3 regions of the Micromonospora sp. GCM10011541 genome follow, and region 3 is predicted to be linked to each of the others. Evidence: riboswitches for the same ligand, from Rfam matches in the RefSeq annotation. Region 3 holds a riboswitch; each other region holds the start of a gene.
The links. Region 3 has a riboswitch for cyclic di-AMP ahead of ACFOYX_RS06430 (hypothetical protein). Riboswitches for the same ligand answer to the same signal wherever they lie in the genome.

Region 1 (5,843 bases), on a different contig from region 3:
GCCGAGGCCCAGCTCGACCCGGCCGCCGGTGAGCAGGTCCAGACTGGCCACGCTGCGGGCCAGCACCACCGGCTGGCGCAGCGGCAGGTTCAGCACGTTGCCGGCGAGGCGGATCCGGCTGGTCGCCGCCGCCAGGTACGACATCAGCGTCCAGGTGTCGAGGAGATTCGGCTGGTACGGGTGGTCCTGGAAGGTGGCGAGGTCCAGGCCGACCTGCTCACAGAGCTTGGCGAGGGCGACCACCCGCGCCGGGTCGGCGGCGGCGGGCGTGAGGAAGCCGCCGAAGATCAGCTCGTGCCCGTAGTCGGTCATGTCCGCTCCGCCACCTCGCCCCGATCCGCGCCGCCGGTGGGTCGTCGGCTGCGTCGTGCCGGCGGACCCCGCCACCGTAGCCCTGGCCGGCAGCCGGTGCTCACGAGCCCTGGCCGGCAGCCGGTGCTCACGGGACCGGAGGAATCGGCAGGATTGTTCACAGCTCGGGTCGTTCAGCGGTGTCCGTCGATGTCCGGGTGGCATATGGTGCCGGACAACGGCATGACCGTTCCTCCGGGAGGAGTGACCTGTGACCCGCCACCACCGTGTCCGCCGTCCGTTCAGCCTCGCCCTGCTCCTCGTCGCCGTGACCGCCCTGGCCGTGCCCGCGCGCCCGGCCAACGCCGCCACCTACCCGTACCAGGACCCGACCCTGCCCGTCGCCACCCGCGTCGCCGACCTGCTCGCCCGGATGACCCTGGACGAGAAGATCGGCCAGATGACCCAGGCCGAGCGGGGCTCGGTGACCGCCGCCGACCTGACCACCTACCGGCTGGGCTCGATCCTTTCCGGTGGCGGCTCCGCGCCCTCGCCCAACACCGCCACCAGCTGGGCCGACATGTACGACGGCTTCCAGCGGGGCGCCCTCGCTACTCCGCTCGCCATTCCGATGATCTACGGGGTGGACGCGGTGCACGGGCACAACAACGTGGTCGGCGCGACCATCTTCCCGCACAACATCGGCCTCGGGGCGACCCGCGACCCGGCCCTGGTCCAGCAGATCGGCCAGGCGGTGGCCGAGGAGGTCTCCGGCACCGGTGTCGACTGGGACTTCGCGCCGTGCCTCTGCGTGGCCCGCGACGACCGCTGGGGCCGCACCTACGAATCGTTCGGCGAGACGCCGGACCTCCCCTCCGACATGACCACGCTGATCACCGGGCTCCAGGGCCCGTCACTCGGCGGGCCCACGTCAGTGCTGGCCACCGCCAAGCACTACCTCGGCGACGGGGGCACCGCGGGCGGCGACGACCAGGGCGACACCCGGCTGACCGAGGCCGAGTTGCGGACCGTCCACCTACCACCGTTCCAGGCCGCGGTGCAGCGCGGCGTCGGGTCGGTGATGATCTCCTACAGCAGCTGGAACGGCGTGAAGATGCACGGCAACCGGTACCTGATCACCACCGTCCTCAAGGGTGAGCTCGGCTTCACCGGCTTCGTCGTCTCCGACTGGAACGGCATCGACCAGATCGACGGCGCCGCCGGCTTCACCGCCGCCGAGGTCACCGCCGCGGTCAACGCCGGCATCGACATGGTGATGGTGCCCGCCGCCTGGAAGACCTTCATCAGCACCCTGCGTGCCGAGGTGCAGAACGGCCACGTGCCGCTGAGCCGGATCGACGACGCGAACCGGCGGATCCTGACCAAGAAGTTCGAGCTGGGCCTCTTCGAGCGGCCGTACACGGATCGGAGCTGGACCCCCACGGTCGGCAGCGTCAGCCACCGCGCGCTCGCCCGGCAGGCCGTCCGCGAGTCGCAGGTGCTGCTGAAGAACACCGGCAGCGTGCTGCCGCTGGCCCGGGCCGACAACAAGATCTTCGTGGCTGGCCGGAACGCGGACAACATCGGCAACCAGAGTGGTGGCTGGACCATCTCCTGGCAGGGTTCCTCCGGCAACATCACGCCGGGCACCACGATCCTGCAGGGCATCCGGGCCGCGGTCGGTCCGACCACGACGGTCACCTACAACCAGCGCGGCACCGGTATCGACGGCAGCTACCGGGCCGCGATCGCCGTCGTCGGCGAGACGCCGTACGCCGAGGGCCAGGGCGACCGGACCGGCAGCATGAGCCTGGACCGGGAGGACCTGCGCACCATCGCCACCCTGCGCAACGCCGGCGTGCCGGTGATCGTGGTGCTGGTGTCCGGCCGGCCGATGGACATCGCCACCGAGCTGCCCAGATGGGACGCGCTGCTGGCGTCCTGGCTGCCGGGCACCGAGGGTGCCGGCGTGGCCGACGTCCTCTTCGGCGCCGCGCCCACCGGGAAACTGCCGATGACCTGGATGAACTCGGTCAGCCAGCAGCCCATAAACGCCGGTGACGGGCAGGTTCCGCTCTTCGCCCAAGGCTACGGCCTGACGTACTGAACGGGTCCGCGGAGGCCGTCGGGCAGTCGACCCGGCGGCCTCCCTATTGCATGTTCGGGAGCGTCGCAACTCGGAAATCCCCGCCTTCGCTCGGCCGGGTGAAGAACTTCACAAGAAGTGGGCGATCGTCCGAAATCATTCCTAACGTCGTATCCGTTCGCGATCGCGGACACCACGGACCGGTAACGCCTAATTCCGCCGCCGGCCCCGTGGTACCTGGACCTCAGGCGGGAGCGGGGGACCCACACGTTCCTCGGTGCTCGACACCTCGGGGTGAAGCCGCCGACCGGCGGCCGGGCTCCTCGGCCCGAACCCGACAGCTCACCTCGTCGGCGTGGAGGAAATCCATGGCAACTGAACACAGCGCACGTCACCGCCGGACCGGCCGCCGTCGGGTCGCCGTCGGGGCGCTCGTCGTCGGCGCGGCCACCGGTGCCGCCGCGATCCTCGGCCCGGCCGCGCCGGCCAGCGCGGCCAGCGTGAACTGGGACGCCATCGCCCAGTGCGAGTCCGGCGGCAACTGGCACATCAACACCGGCAACGGCTACTACGGTGGCCTGCAGTTCTCCAAGGGCACCTGGAACGGCTACGGCGGCCAGAAGTACGCCAGCCGGGCCGATCTGGCCAGCCGCGGCGAGCAGATCGCGATCGCCGAGAAGGTCCTCGACGGGCAGGGCATCGGTGCCTGGCCGGTCTGCGGCAAAAAGGGCGGCTCGACCAAGCGCTACTCCACCAGGGACTCCGGGTCGGCGTCCCGTTCGGACTCCGGCAGCAAGTCCAAGGCGAAGAAGCGCTCCTCGCGGAGCGAGCGGCCGGCCACCCGCAGCCACCGGCGTACCGCGCCGGCCTCGGGCGGCTCGGGCACCTACGTGGTCAAGCCGGGCGACACGCTGTCGATGATCGCCGACGCGCGGGACCTGGCCGGCGGCTGGCACGCGCTGTACGAGCGCAACAAGCGCGTGGTCGGCGACGATCCGGGCCTGATCTTCCCGGGTCAGCGGCTGCGCCTGCGCTGACGTACCACCGGCTCCGGCCCACGGGCCGGAGCCGGCGCAGCGGACGAACGCCCGGCCGGAGCACCGGCCGGGCGTTCGCCGTCCGGAATGGTGGAGGGGACGCCGAGGTGGCGGGCGGGCCGGGTGGCGGATTGCTATCGTCACGGTGCTCGGAAAGGACGTGAAGAAAGCGCGGGTATGACCAACGAACCGTTCTCCGCGGCCGCGAGCCTGGATGAACTGCTGACCCGGACCCAGCAGGCGTTGTCGGCGATGCGCTCCCGGCCCGTCGAGCACCCCGACGGCGATGCGGAGGAACTGCTGCGCGCCGACGGCACGGCGGCCGACGGGCTGGTGCGAGCCGTGGTCGTCCAGGGTGGACGGCTGGAGTCCGTCACCGTCGACCCGCGGCTGTCGGCGGCGGGCGTCGAGGCCGTCTGCGGGCACATCGTGGTGGCCGTCAACGCCGCCCTCGCCGACCTCGAAGCCCAGGTCAGCGCCTCGGCACGGGCCGACGCGGACGCCCTGGCCGCGCGGCTCGGCGGCCTGCGAGAGCAGTCCAGGCGGCAGATGGAGATGTTCAGCCAGGCGATGGAACACGCCGCGGCCCGGCTGGGCGGCGGCCGGCCGGACTGACCCGCGCCGGCCGACCGAGGCGCGCCCGGGCCGGCAGAATGTCGGTGCCCGGTTCAGGATCCCGGCATGGAGAAACCGCGGATCGTGACGGCCGAGGAGTGCCAGCGGGAGCGCGACGAGCTGCTCAAGGCCGAGAAGGAAGCCACCCGGGCGCTGGACGCGCTGGCCGCGCGGCGTCGTCGCCTCCCGATGGTCAAGTTCGACCACGGGTACGCGTTCGAGTCGCCGACCGGCAGGAAGAGGCTGCTCGACCTCTTCGAGGGGCGGCGACAGCTCGGCGAAGCGGTCGGTCGCCGGGAGGACGACGACCGACCGCTTCCCTTGATGATCAGCTCAGGTTGAGCGCGGTGTCGTCGATCACGAAGGACGTCTGCAGCGAGCTGTCCTCCACACCGCTGAACGAGATGGTCGCGGTGGTGCCGGCCAGCGACGAGACGTCGAAGGACTTCAGGACGTAGCCGGCGGCGGCGTTCACGTTGGAGTACGTCGCCAGGGTGGTGCTGCCGGCCTTGACGGTCAGCCTGTCGTAGACGGTGCTGCCCGACTCGGCCGTGTCGATGTGCAGGTAGAAGGAGAGCGTGGCCCGGCATCCGGCCGGGATGCTCACCGACTGCGACAGGGTGTCGGTGTGGGTCGAGCCGTACCCGTCGAGCCACGCCTTGTACGAACCGCTGCGCGCGGCCTGCCCGGTCGAGTTGGTGATGACCCCCGAGGTGGCGCTCCAGCCCACCGCACCGGACTCGAAGCCGGGGTTGGCCAGCTTCTGACCGGAGCAGCCGCCAGTGGGCGGCGGGGTGGTGCTGCCGCTGCAGGTCGGGTCACCGGCCTGCGCGGGCACGCTGACCGCGTCCCACGCGGCCTTGACCGTGTTGAACTCGGTGCAGCCGGTCGGGTAGAGGTTCTTCGCCGCCTGCAGCGTCCAGGTGCGGTACTTCAGGTACGACGAGGACGTCGTCTTCAGCAGCATCGCGTTGTACATGATCTTCATGGCCTGCTGGATGCCCAGGCCGGTCACGCTGCTGCCGTTGCAGGTCGAGCTGGCCGGCTGACCGTTGGTCGGGCTGCTGCCGTTGGCCAGCAGGTAGAACCAGTGGTTGCCGGGTCCGGCCGCCGCGTGCACCTCGGTGCTGGGGATGCTGCTGGAGTAGCAGTTGGGGTCACCCAGCGCCGACGGGTTGTACATGTTGCGGATCGGGCCGCTGCCGACCAGGTTGATCTTCTCGCCGACCAGGAAGTCCGGAGCGTCGTAGCTGGCGGGCTCGTTGGCGAACCACTCGGTCGCCGCGCCGAAGGTGTCGGCGACGAACTCCTGGGTGCCGTTGCCGGAGATGCCACCCGGGGTGTGGTCGTCGATGCCGTGGCCGATCTCGTGGGCGATCACGTCGATCGAACCGATCCACTGACCGGAGGTGTTCTTGCCGATCTGGACCTGGGTGCCGTCGTAGTAGGCGTTCTGGTCGATCAGGCCCACCCGGATCGGCCAGGCGCCACCGCTGCCGTCCGCGCCGTTGCGGCCGAGCCACTGGGCGAGCATCTTGTGCTCCGTCTGGGCGCCGAACAGCGCGTCGACGCAGCCGGTCTCCTTGTTGGTGGCCGTGCCGTTGCCCCAGACGTCGTCCGAGCCGGAGAACGTCGTGTTGGTCGCGGCGTCCTGGCAGCTCTGGTTGGTGACGCCCGGGTCCTTCATCGAGTACGTGCTGCCCGACAGCGTGGTGTTGAGGGTCAGCGGGCTCGGCCCGTTCCACGCGCCGGTGCCGCTGCCGTGCACGACGTGCTCCTGCTTGCGCAGCACCTCGCCGGTCAGGGCGTCGACG
Region 2 (5,843 bases), on a different contig from region 3:
TGGCGGAGCTGCTCGACACCGACCCCAAGGCGGCCGACCGCTGGGCCACCCGGAGCCGCTACCTCGGCGACTTCCCGGCCGACTCGTACGCGGAGGCGTTCGTCGACGCCGCCCGCCGCCAGCTCGAACCGGACTGGAACCCACCGGCGCCCCGGGCCGCGGACGCCGTCACCCAGCACGGCTCCCCCCTGTCCCCGACGCCCTGAGCAGTCCTTCCGTCGCGGCGTCCGACGGTGCTCGTCCGGGTGGTCACGCCCCGAATCGTCGACCACGAGCGGAGTAGGAGCGCAGGGCGCGCAGGAAATCGATCTTCCGGAAGCCGGGCCAGTACACGTCGCAGAAGTACAGCTCGGAGTAGGCGGCCTGCCAGAGCAGGAACCCGGACATGCGACGTTCTCCGCTGGTGCGGATGATCAGATCCGGGTCGGGCTGGCCGCCGGTGTACAGACGCGCCGCGATGGCGTCGGCGGTGAGGCGTTGCGCGACGTCGTCGAGTGCGGCGCCCGCTCTCGCCTCGTCCTCCAGCAGCGAACGAACCGCACTGACGATCTCCTCGCGGCCGTCGTAGCCGATGGCGACCGTGAGGTGGAAGTGGGCGCCCCGCTCACGGGTGGCGTCCTCGGCGAGTTTCAGGGCGTGGCGGGTCGAGTCGGGTAGCACGTCCGCGCGGCCGGCCAGGTGGAGCCGCCACGGGTTGGCCGGGCGCAGGAGTGGCTCCGCGACGACCTCCTCGATCATCCGCATCAGGTTCTCGACCTCGTCGGACGCGCGTTTGCGCATGTTGTCCACGGAGGCGACGAAGAGCGTGACGTGGCGGATGCCCGTCTCGGCACACCAGCCCAGTACCTCGTGGATGTGCTCCGCGCCGTACCGGTGGCCCAGCCCGGGGTCGTCGAAGCCCATCTGCCGGGCCCACCGGCGGTTTCCGTCCATCAGCATGGCAACGTGGCGCGGCAGTGTCTGATGAGCCAGCTGGGCGCGGAGACGGCGGGCGTAGAGCTCATAGGCAAGGCGGCGGATGGGCTGCATCATGATCAGATATAACCACCTCAGCCCGCCCGCGCATCAGTGGTACGGGTCGAGGAGGGCGAGGACCGCCTCCGGGTCCTCGACGTGGGCGTTGTGCCCCAGGCCGGGCAGGGTGGCCACCGGGACGCCGAACTCCTGCTGGGCGTCGGTCACCATCGGATCGTGCTCGCCGCGAGCCAGCAGCACCGGCACGTCGGTCGCCGCGAGCAGCGCCGCCAGCCGCGGCTCCCCGACCCCGAACGCGGCCGGGTCCATCGCCAGCCGCCAGCGGCCGTCCTCCCGGCGCAGTCCGGCGTCGACCACCGGGTGGTCCGGGGCGAAGAGGCCGGCGAGGCCGGAGACCCGCAGGTAACGGCGGGCCGCCTCGTCCCGGCTGGCGAACCAGGTGACCGGCCGCTCGGCCAGCTCCCGGGCCTTGTCCAGCTCGGCGGGCGACCAGACCGCCTTGATGCCCAGCCCGACCACCGCCTCGATGGCCAGGCCGAGCTGCCGGGCGGCCAGCGCCAACGCCACCACCCCGCCGAGCGAGTGCCCGAGCACCACGAGCCGGTCCCGCGGTCCCAGCCGGTCGGCGACCGGCGCCAGGCCATCCACGACCCGCCGGGCCAGCGCCGCGAAGGTGTACGCCGGCAACGGCGGCGACCAACCGTGCCCGGCCAGGTCGGGGGCGAGCCACCGCCCCGCCCACCGGCGCTCCAGCAGCGGCGCCCAGGGCAGCCACACCTCGCCGGTGGCGCCCAGGCCGTGCAGCAGCAACAGCTGGCGGGTACCCGTCTCGTCGCCCATGGGGCGCAGTGTGCCACCGGTGGGACACCACGCGCGAGAGCCGGCGGCGGCCCGGACGGTCGGGCATACGACGTCGGGCACCGGCTCCTGGAGCCGGTGCCCGACGGGTGACGCGGAGTGGATCAGGCGGAGTAGCCGCGGGTGGCCATCCAGTTCGCCAGGTCGATCGTGGTGATCCAGTACGCCGGCAGCGCCGGGTTCGCCGAGTCGGCGATCCGCACGGTCCGGCCGTCGTTCTTGTAGCCGACCACGGCGATGTAGTGACCGCCGGGGAACGAGTGCCAGCCGCCGTCGGTGTCGGTGGCGGAGCCGACGATGTTGGCGACCACGCCGCGGCCGTCGGTGATGGCCTTGACCACGTCGGCCTGGAGCTGGTCCATCTGGGCCGGGGTGGCCGGGCCGGGGATCACGTGGGTCCGGTACGGGTTGCCCTTGACCATCTGGTTGAGCCCGCGGGTGGTGTCCTCGGCCGAGTTGGTGCCGTTCTCACCGGCGTTCAGGGGGGCGACCATCGCGTCCTGGGTGGTCTCGACGCCGCTGGCGCTGAGCGCGTTGCGCACCGCGGCCGGGCCGCAGTTCCAGTAGGCGGTCTGTGCCTCGTAGGTGTAGTCGAGGACCTTGGTCGACGGCGGCTTCGGCGCCGCCTTGCGGGTCAGGTCCGGGTCCGGCTTGGCCGAGGTCGCCGTCGGCGACGCCTTGGGGCTGGGCGAGGTCGACGGGACGGCGGCGATCCGCTCCTGGCTGCGGGTGGCCACGTCGCCGAGACGCGGGGCCAGCTCGGAGACGGCGGCGGTGGTCTCCTGGCGGACGGGCGCGTCGCCGGTGCCGGCGAGCAGGGCGCCGGTGCCGGAGGCCAGCACGAGCGCGGCGGCGGAGCCAGCCACGATCTGGTACGGGCGCTCGGTGGCGAGGCGCCGCAGCTGCCGCTTCAGGGTGTGCTTCATCTTGGTCCTCCACGGAAGGCGGGAGCGGCGCACGCCGATCCGACGCGCGGAGGAGCTCACGCGTGACGAGGGATCATGGGCGGTGCGACCGCGGGAAGGGGGCGCCCGGTCAACCGGGCAGCAGGGCCGATGCCGGAGTCAGCGCGCCGGTCAGGCGAGCGACGGCACCGCGGCGCCGTGGAGGCGGGGGGACGGACGGGGGATGGGATCGAACTGCACGATGTTGGAACTCCTTCCGACACCGCCTACCGGGTTAGCTGACGGATTCGGGCGGGAAGTCGCCCTACCGCGGGCCGTGGCTCGCGGATTCACCCCGGACGTGCACTGGGTCCCCGGTTCGTGAGATCACGATTGAGCGGGTCGGCGCGGCGTCGCTTCTTGCGATCGGAAACCGCACCGGACGCGCTGACACTACCGGTGGGTATCCCCCGTGCCAAGCACCCCCACCTGCTTAAACCTCGGTCACCATTACTCTGACCGGAACAGTCCGTCACTGACGTCACTCAATGGGACAAGCAGTTATGACGGAACCGTCGGGCCACAATCGGACATCGGGTGGCGAGCGACCGGAAATTGCGGGGTGGATCAGCCCCGACTGACCCGGATGACCGTTTCCCGATTCGCGTGACCAGGCTCACCAATTTCAGGTCACAATTCAGCCAACCCGTGCGGGCCGCCAGCGTGCCGGACGGGCCGGGGCCGCGCCGGCCGCCACCGGGGCGAGGGCCTGGGTCGTCGACTCCGTCCGGCGTACCGGGGCCGGGCCGGGCCGCAGCGCCGCCGCGGCGGCGTACGCCTCGACGGCCAGCGCGCGGGCCGCCTCGGCGGCCAGTTCCGCGTCCCGCCAGGCCCGCTGCTCCCGCTCGGCCGCCGTGCGGTAGCCGGCCCGCCGCACGTCGCGTACCACCCGGGCGAGGACGATCTCCTGTTCCGCCGGGTGCCGGCGCGGGTCCCACCCGTTCCGGTGCGCCAGGACGTCGGCGAGTTGCCGTGCCGACAGCTCACCCCGCCAGTGCGCCCCCATCGCCGCGTGGTGCAGCCACCGCTCCCGGGTGGCGTACTCCGCCGGAGTCCGCGGGGTACGCGGCGCGGGCAGCACGGCGGCGCCGGCAAGCCGACGGGCGGCGGTCTCCGCTTCGTCGTACGCCTGCCAGGCCCGGTCGACCTCGTCCTGGGCGCGCAGCCACTGCTCCCGCCGTCGGCGCGCGGTCTGCGCGGCCCCGGCGGCGGCCACCGCCACCTCGTCGGCGTACCGGCGCAGGTCGGCGAGGCGGGCCGCCTCCTCGGCGGCCGGGTCGGGCACCGGCTCGGCGTCGGACGGGCTCTCCCGCTCCGGGCGGGCGACCAGCGCGGCGAGCAGGGCCAGGGCGAGCAGGAGCAGGGCCGACCAGATGGCGGCGGCCTGCGGGATCTCGATCAGGAACTGGTAGAGAACGGTCTGCATGGTGGGCACCTCACGGGAGCGATGTGGCGGAGGAGGTCCGCACGCCCCGGCGCGGCGGGGCGCGACCGGAATGGGCGCCACCGGGCCGCCGTCGGGCGGGGTGCGGGGGTGAGGTTCGGTGGAGAACGGCTGCGGGCGTGGCCCGCGGGCGGTCAGCGGGTCGGCGGGGCCCGCGAGCCGGGGGCCGCCGGGGCGGTTCCGCGCGGGACGCGCTCCTTCGAGACCGCGGCGGCCACGGTCCGCCAAGCCGCCAGCGGGGAGCCGTTGCCCACCGGCAGGGCCTGCTGGCCGGTCCCGGCCACGACGTCGCCGGCAGCCGCGCTGGTGGACGCCCGTGCGACGTGCCCCCGGTCCGCGGTGGTCCCTCCGGGCAACGCCAGGCCCGCGTCGAAGGCGGTTGCGCCGCTCGGGGCGCGGCCCGCATCCTCGGGCCGGTCGCCGGGCTCGGGAACGGCGCCGGGCTGGAGGGCCGGCGGAATCGTGGACCAGGAGGGTGCCGGGACCGCGGAGGTCAGCTCGGCGACCGGGGCCGCCTGGGCGGCGGCGGCCGCGCCGACGGGCAGGGTGGCGGCGCCGAGCGAGCAGGCGACCGCGACGGCGAGACTGGCCAGCATGCGGGCCGTCCAGCGCGCCACCCACCACAGGGGACAGGTGAGCGCGACCGGAAGCACGGACCCACGCTACCGCCGACGGCGCGGTGCCGCATCGCCGCCGGGCGTGTCGCCACGAGTCGGGTCGCCGCACTGACCAGCATGGACCGACAGCGAACGGGCGGAGCGGGGGCCCGCCTCAGGCCGGGTCGCGCCGCCCGGCGTACTCGATCGGCCTGACCTGCCCGTCGCGGGCGGTGGCGGGTCCGACCTGGGCCGGCGTGACGGCGGCCGGGGCGCTCCGCGCGCGGGCCCGGCGGGGCGGTCCCAGCCGGCGCATCATCGGCATCTCGACGTACCGGTGCAGGGCCCCGGCGAGCACCAGGTTGACCACCAGGAAGCCGAGCACGGCGAGCGGGCCCCACCAGCCCGGCAGCCCGACCCCGTAGTGACCGGTCAGTCGGAGCACGGTGACCATCACGAAGACGTGCACCAGGTAGAAGGCGAAGGAGACCTCACCGAGCCAGACCATCGGCCGGGACCGCCACGGGGTGCGCCGGCCGCGCACGTCCGCGTCGGCGGCGGCGGTGATGACCAGCAGGTACGCCACCGCCAGCAGGCCCGCCCAGAGTTCCGCCCGGATCCACTGCGCGGCGACCGCCCAGGTGGCCACGAAGAGCAGGCTGGCGGCGGTCAGGCCCGGCCCCCGCCAGCGCCCCCGGCGCATCAGCTCGGCCGCGGCCACGCCCATCCAGAACTCCAGGGACCGCACCAGCGGGAAGACCTGGGTGAACCACCACCGGCTCTCCTCGGGCACCAGGCGCTGGCCCGGCCAGAGCGCGACGATCAGCAGCGGCGCGGCGACCACCACCGCCCACAGGGCGGCGGGGCGCAGCCGGCGCAGCACCGGCAGCACGAACGGCAGGCAGAGGTAGAAGAACAGCTCGCAGGAGAGCGACCAGCTGACCGTGTTGACGCTGTAGAAGTAGCCGGGGGTGGGATTCCAGGCCTGCACCAGGGCCAGGTTGCCCAGCGCCGCCCAGCCGTTGA
Region 3 (5,843 bases):
GGTGACCCGGATCGAGGACGACCTGCTCGATCCGGCCGCGGCGCCGGCGGACATGGCGGTGGTCGGCGACGGGGCGCTGCTCGCCACCCTGTCCCGGGCCACCGGTCGCGGCATGCGGGACATCGTGGCGACCATCCAACGGGAGCAGGACGAGGCGATCCGCTCCCCCGGCTCGGGCGTCACGATCGTCTCCGGCGGCCCGGGCACCGGCAAGACGGCGGTGGCGCTGCACCGGGCGGCGTACCTGCTCTACTCGGACCGCAGCCGGTACGCCGGCGGCGGCATCCTGGTCGTCGGCCCGTCGAGCGTCTTCGTGGAGTACATCGCCTCGGTGCTGCCCTCGCTGGGCGAGGAGACGGCCACCCTGCACTCGCTCGGCTCGCTCTTCCCGGGCATGTCGGCGTCCCGGACGGACTCCCCCGACGTGGCGGCGGTGAAGGGGTCGCTGCGGATGCGCCGGGTGTTGGAGCGCGCGGTCCGGGACACGGTGCCGGACTCGCCGGGCGAGCTGCGGCTGCTCTACCGGGGCGAGCTGCTCCGGCTGGAGCGCCGGGAGCTGGACGGCATCCGGGACCGGGCGCTGCCCCGGGGCGCGCGCCGCAACGAGGTGCGCCGGGCCGGCTTCGACGGGGTCCTCGCGGCGCTCTACGCCCAGGCTCGCCAGTTGCGGGTCGGCCGGCTGCCGGAGCAGCGCGCGTTCGAGGACGAGATCATCGACCGGCCGGAGTTCCGGGAGTTCCTGAAGGCCTGGTGGCCCCGGCTGCATCCGCGGCACGTGCTGGGCTGGTTGGCCCGGCCGGAGCGGCTGCGCCGGTACGCCGGCGGCATCCTGTCCGGGGCGGAGATCCGGCTGCTGACCGAGGCGTACCGGAGCCTGGACACTGCGGGGCTGACCATCGCGGACATCGCGCTGCTGGACGAGCTGGACGCGCTACTCGGCAAGCCGGTGCGGCCGGCGAAGGCGAAGCGCGACCCGTTCCAGCTCGCCGGCGGGGTCCGGGAGCTGAGCACGTTCGCGGACCGGCAGCGGGCCGCCCGCGCCGCGGCCCGGGAGCGGCCGGAGGACTACCGGGAGTACGCGCACGTGGTGGTCGACGAGGCGCAGGACGTCTCGCCGATGCAGTGGCGCATGATCGGCCGCCGCGGCCGGCTGGCCTCCTGGACGGTGGTGGGCGACCCGGCGCAGACCGCCTGGACCGGTGACCCGGAGGAGCTGACCCGGGCGCGGGACCAGGCGCTGGGACGACGCCGCCGGCACCAGTTCACGCTGACCACCAACTACCGCAACTCGGCGGAGATCTTCGCGGTGGCGGCGGCGGAGATCCGCCGGCTCTACCCGGACCTGCCGCTGCCCACCGCGGTGCGCTCCACCGGCATCGAGCCGGTGGAGCGGACCGTGCCGGCCGCCGGGCTGTCGGCGGCCACCGTGGCGGCGGCCCGGACCCTGCTGGCCGAGGTCGAGGGGACGGTCGGGGTGATCACCCCGGTGCCGCGCCGGGATGAGGTGGCCGGCTGGCTCGGCGAGCTGGGCGGTGCCCGGCTCCAGGTGGTGACGAGCCTCCAGGCGAAGGGCATGGAGTACGACGGGGTGGTGCTGGTCGCGCCGAGCGAGATCCGGGCGGATCCGGGCTCCGGCGTACGGACCCTCTACGTGGCGCTCTCCCGGGCCACGCAGCGGCTCACCACCCTCGACGCGCTGGGCTGAGCAGGGCTTCGACCGCGAGCGGGCGGACGCCGGTCGTTCAGTTGCATACATAGCGATGTGAACATAGATTGGGCCCGGCCGGGGCGAGGGCGAAAGGGTGTGGGCGTGGGCGCAGGTCATGACCACAGCGGGGCGGTGACCAACGCCGCCTACCGCCACCGGGGTCGACTCTGGGCCGCCTTCGGGCTGCTCACCGCCCTGATGCTGGTCGAGGCGGTCACCGCGTTCGCCACCGGCTCGCTGGCCCTGCTCTCCGACGCCGGGCACATGTTCACCGACGTGCTGGGCATCGGCATGGCCCTCGCCGCGATCACCGCCACCCGGCACGCCGACACCGACCCGCAGCGCACCTTCGGGCTCTACCGGCTCGAGGTGCTGGCCGCCCTGGCCAACGCGGTGCTGCTCGGCGCCGTCGCGGTCTACGTGCTGGTCGAGGCGGTACGCCGGTTCGGCGAGCCGCCGGAGGTGCTGGCCGGCCCCATGCTCGCGGTGGCGGTGCTCGGCCTGCTGGCCAACGTCGCCGCCTTCGCTCTGCTGCGCGGCGGGGCGGAGGAGAGCATCAACCTGCGCGGGGCGTACCTGGAGGTGCTGGGCGACCTGCTCGGCTCGCTCGGGGTGATCGGCGCCGCGCTGGTCATCGCGCTCACCGACTGGTGGTGGGCGGACCCCCTCGTCGCCGTCGCGATCGGGCTGTTCATCCTGCCCCGCACCTGGCGGCTGGGGCGGGCGGCGCTGCGCATCCTGGTGCAGGCCGCCCCGGAGCACCTCCAGGTGACCGCGGTGCACGACCGGCTGGCCTCGGTGCCCGGCGTCGCCGAGGTGCACGACCTGCACGTCTGGACGTTGACCTCGGGCATGGAGGTGGCCTCCGCGCACCTGACCATGTGCCCGGGCGCCGAGGTGGGCGAGGTGCTGTCCGCCGCCCGGACCGCCCTGCACGAGGACTTCCGGATCGATCACGCGACGTTGCAGATCGAGCCCGGGGCGTCACCTGGGGCCTGTGGTGCGGTCGAGTGGTAATTAGGGCAAACTTAAATCAGTGTGGGTATTGTGCACTCATGCCGGTTTTGCCCCCGGTCGTGCCCTTAGCTCACCGGGCCGGGCCGGGGCACCACCGGTAGGCTCGGCCCCGGCCTCCGCCGGGCGGCGCCCACCGGCGCCTGCGGTGGCCGCCGCCTAATCGCCGCCCGCGGCGAACCGGGGAACCATGTTCGTGGGGTGCATCCGCGCCAGCGGTAGGGATCTTCCGTCCCGAACCCGTCAGCTAACCCGGTCGGCGGCTGACGGAAGGAAACCTGAATGGCAGCAGTGGCACCTGTACGACGGACGGCCGCCCGGTTGGCGGCCCTGCTCGTGGCGACGCTCGCGCTCGGCCTCGCCACCGCGCCGATCGGCCCCGCCGTGGCGGCACCCCCGGCCGGGCTCGTCGCCGCCGCCCCCGGCGACGACGAGGGCGGCACCCCGGCGCTGCGCGCTCAGCTCGACGCGGCCAGCAAGGGCTGGCTGGAGGCGAAGGCCGCGCTGGCCCGCTCCGTCGGGCGGCAGAAGCAGCTCACCGACCAGTTCACCACGATCAATGCCGAGCTGAGCGTCCGCGACACCAAGGTCGGCGAGATCGCCGGGGTCGCGTACCGGACCGGCCGGCTCGGCACCGCGGCGGCGCTGCTCGCCAGCGACAGCCCGGAAGGCTTCATGGACCGCGCCGCCGCGCTGGGCCAGGTCGCCGCCAACGAGGACCGGGCGCTGCACGACCTGATCGAGACCCGGGACCGCGCGACGGCGACCCGGACGGCGCTGAACGCCGAGATCCAGGAACAGCGCAGGCAGGTCGCGGTGATGGCCAAGCGCAAGCAGCAGGCCGAACGCGCGCTGGAGGTGGCGAACGACCGCGCCGCGAGCGGCGGCAGCGGCGGCATCCGGGGCACCTCCACCGCGAACGCCGACCCGGCGCCGCGCAACTCCGACGGCTCCTGGCCGCCCGAGTCGTGCAGCGTCAACGACCCCACCCCGGCCGACGGCTGCATCACCCCGCGCACCCTGCACGCGCTCAAGGAGGCCAAGTCGGCCGGGTTCACCCGGTACGTCTCCTGCTACCGACCCAGCGGCTCGGGTGAGCACCCCAAGGGCCGGGCGTGCGACTTCGCCGCGCAGTCCGACGGCTTCGGCGGGGTCGCCAGCGGTGGCGACCGGACGTACGGCAACAACCTGGCGGCGTACTTCATCCGCAACTCCGACGCGCTGGCCGTGCTCTACGTGATCTGGTTCAAGCAGATCTGGCTGCCGAGCAGCGGCTGGAAGTCGTACAGCGGCGGCAACGGCGACCCGTCCAGCGACCACACCAACCACGTGCACCTGTCCGTCTACTGAGCCCTGGGGGTGACCCGTCGCCGGACGGGTCGCCCCCGGCTACGCCCCCCGACGTACGCCGGATGTCGCCGTCGGCCCCACGACGCGGCCCGGCCGGCGGACCAGCATCGACGGCATGAGCCGACTCTCCCCCGCCGCCCGCAAGGCCCTGCTGACCCTGCACCTGGTCACCGCGCTGGGCTGGCTCGGCGCGGACCTGGTGTTGCTCACCCTCGGCGTCGCCGGCCTGCGTGGCGCCGACTCCGCGGTGGTCTACCCCACCGCGGGGCTCGTCGTCACGTACCTCTTCGCGCCGCTGAGCGTCGTGGTGTGGCTGGTCGGGGTGGCGAGTTCGCTGCTCACCCCGTGGGGGCTGCTGCGCTGGCGCTGGGTGCTGGTCAAGTTCGTGCTCACCACGGTCATGCTCGGCCTGGTCCTGCTGCTGCTGACGCCGACCGTGCGCGGGCTCGCCGAGCTGGGCCCGGCGGTGACCAGCCGGGACCGGCTGGACCTGGTGATCCCGCCGGCGGTCTCGACCAGCGTGCTGCTCGTCGCCACCGTGCTCTCCACCTACAAACCGTGGGGCCGCCGCGGAGCCCCGGCCGGCCGCCGCCGGCCCGTCGCCGCCGGACGCCCGTCCTGAGCGGGCGGCTCAGCTCGTGGCGGACGCGTCCGGGCCGCGGTCCAGCGCCGCGCCGAGCCGGCTGGCCAGCCCGAGGTGGGCCGCCCGGGCCTGCCGGAAGGCGTACCCGAACAGGGGCGCCGGCGCGGTCAGGGTGATCTCGACGTCGATCCGCGTCACGCCGCCCGGCTCGTCCCGCAGCCGGGTGTGGTTGCGCACGGTCGTGGCCGGGCGCTGGCGGGCCACCGTCACCACCTCGTCCTCGGTGGCGATCAGCACGTCGGCCCGGTAGGTGACCGGGAAGCGCAGCGGCCCGACCGCCAGCCGGTCGGTGATCGCGTAACTGGCCAGCGCGCCCGGGCGGGGCGGCAGCCGGCGCACGCCGACGATCAGCGGGTGCAGCTCGCCCTGGCGGGTCAGGTCGCCGAGGAGGGCGAGCGCCTCGGCCCGCGTACAGCGCGCCTGCACGGTGTAGCTGAACGTCTCGCGGCTGAGCACACCGTCCCCCTCGCCGTCGGCGGTTCGCACGATCGTCCCGTACGCCGGGCGGGCTGGCAACGCCCCGGCATGACGCGGGGCTGGCGGGGAATCCGGACCGCCCGGGCGGGACGAGGAGGCGGGGCGCGTGGACGGATACGGCGGATGAGCGGGCACGTGATGGTCTTCGCGCCGACGCCCCGGCTCACGGTGACCGTCGACCAGCCGGCCGACCACCCGGAGCTGCACCTGCACCCCGGCGGGCAGGGGGTCTGGCAGGCCCGGATGATCATGTCGCTCGGGGTGGAGGTGGTGCTCTGCGCCAGCCTCGGCGGCGAGATCGGTCAGGTCCTGGAGCCGCTGCTGGTCAGCGAGGGCGTCGACCTCAAGGTGGTGGTCCGCGACTCGGGCGGCAGCGGCGGGTACGTGCACGACCGGCGGGAGGGCACCCGGCACGAGATCGTCGACGTGCCGGGACACCCGCTCAGCCGGCACGAGCTGGACGAGCTGTACAACCTCGCCCTCGGCGAGGGACTGCGGGCCCCGGTCAGCGTGCTCAGCGGGCCGAACGACCCGACGCTGGTCCCGGCCGACCTGTACCGGCGGTTCGCCGCCGACCTGGGCGCCAACGGCAGCCGGGTGGTGGTGGACCTGGCCGGCGAGCATCTCACCGCGGTGCTGACGAGCGGGGTG

Region 1: another riboswitch for cyclic di-AMP. It lies ahead of ACFOYX_RS14290 (transglycosylase family protein); the one in region 3 lies ahead of ACFOYX_RS06430 (hypothetical protein).
Region 2: another riboswitch for cyclic di-AMP. It lies ahead of ACFOYX_RS16920 (C39 family peptidase); the one in region 3 lies ahead of ACFOYX_RS06430 (hypothetical protein).

What each region holds. Positions count from the first base shown of each region.
Region 1 covers NZ_JBHSBP010000035.1:69,851-75,693, reverse strand. The annotation lists gene ACFOYX_RS14300 (LLM class flavin-dependent oxidoreductase) at 1-312, opposite strand, end outside; gene ACFOYX_RS14295 (glycoside hydrolase family 3 protein) at 563-2,398, shown strand; cyclic di-AMP (ydaO/yuaA leader) riboswitch at 2,575-2,748, shown strand; gene ACFOYX_RS14290 (transglycosylase family protein) at 2,746-3,414, shown strand; gene ACFOYX_RS14285 (YbaB/EbfC family nucleoid-associated protein) at 3,592-4,029, shown strand; gene ACFOYX_RS14280 (DUF899 family protein) at 4,096-4,371, shown strand; gene ACFOYX_RS14275 (M4 family metallopeptidase) at 4,358-5,843, opposite strand, start outside.
Region 2 covers NZ_JBHSBP010000047.1:72,019-77,861, forward strand. The annotation lists gene ACFOYX_RS16905 (CDP-glycerol glycerophosphotransferase family protein) at 1-206, shown strand, start outside; gene uppS (polyprenyl diphosphate synthase) at 250-1,032, opposite strand; gene ACFOYX_RS16915 (alpha/beta fold hydrolase) at 1,066-1,815, opposite strand; gene ACFOYX_RS16920 (C39 family peptidase) at 1,938-2,759, opposite strand; cyclic di-AMP (ydaO/yuaA leader) riboswitch at 2,987-3,127, opposite strand; gene ACFOYX_RS16925 (hypothetical protein) at 3,415-4,203, opposite strand; gene ACFOYX_RS16930 (hypothetical protein) at 4,356-4,874, opposite strand; gene ACFOYX_RS16935 (acyltransferase) at 4,993-5,843, opposite strand, start outside.
Region 3 covers NZ_JBHSBP010000010.1:437,138-442,980, forward strand. The annotation lists gene ACFOYX_RS06420 (AAA family ATPase) at 1-1,705, shown strand, start outside; gene ACFOYX_RS06425 (cation diffusion facilitator family transporter) at 1,811-2,725, shown strand; cyclic di-AMP (ydaO/yuaA leader) riboswitch at 2,869-3,000, shown strand; gene ACFOYX_RS06430 (hypothetical protein) at 3,005-4,072, shown strand; gene ACFOYX_RS06435 (hypothetical protein) at 4,188-4,694, shown strand; gene ACFOYX_RS06440 (SRPBCC family protein) at 4,704-5,201, opposite strand; gene ACFOYX_RS06445 (PfkB family carbohydrate kinase) at 5,316-5,843, shown strand, end outside.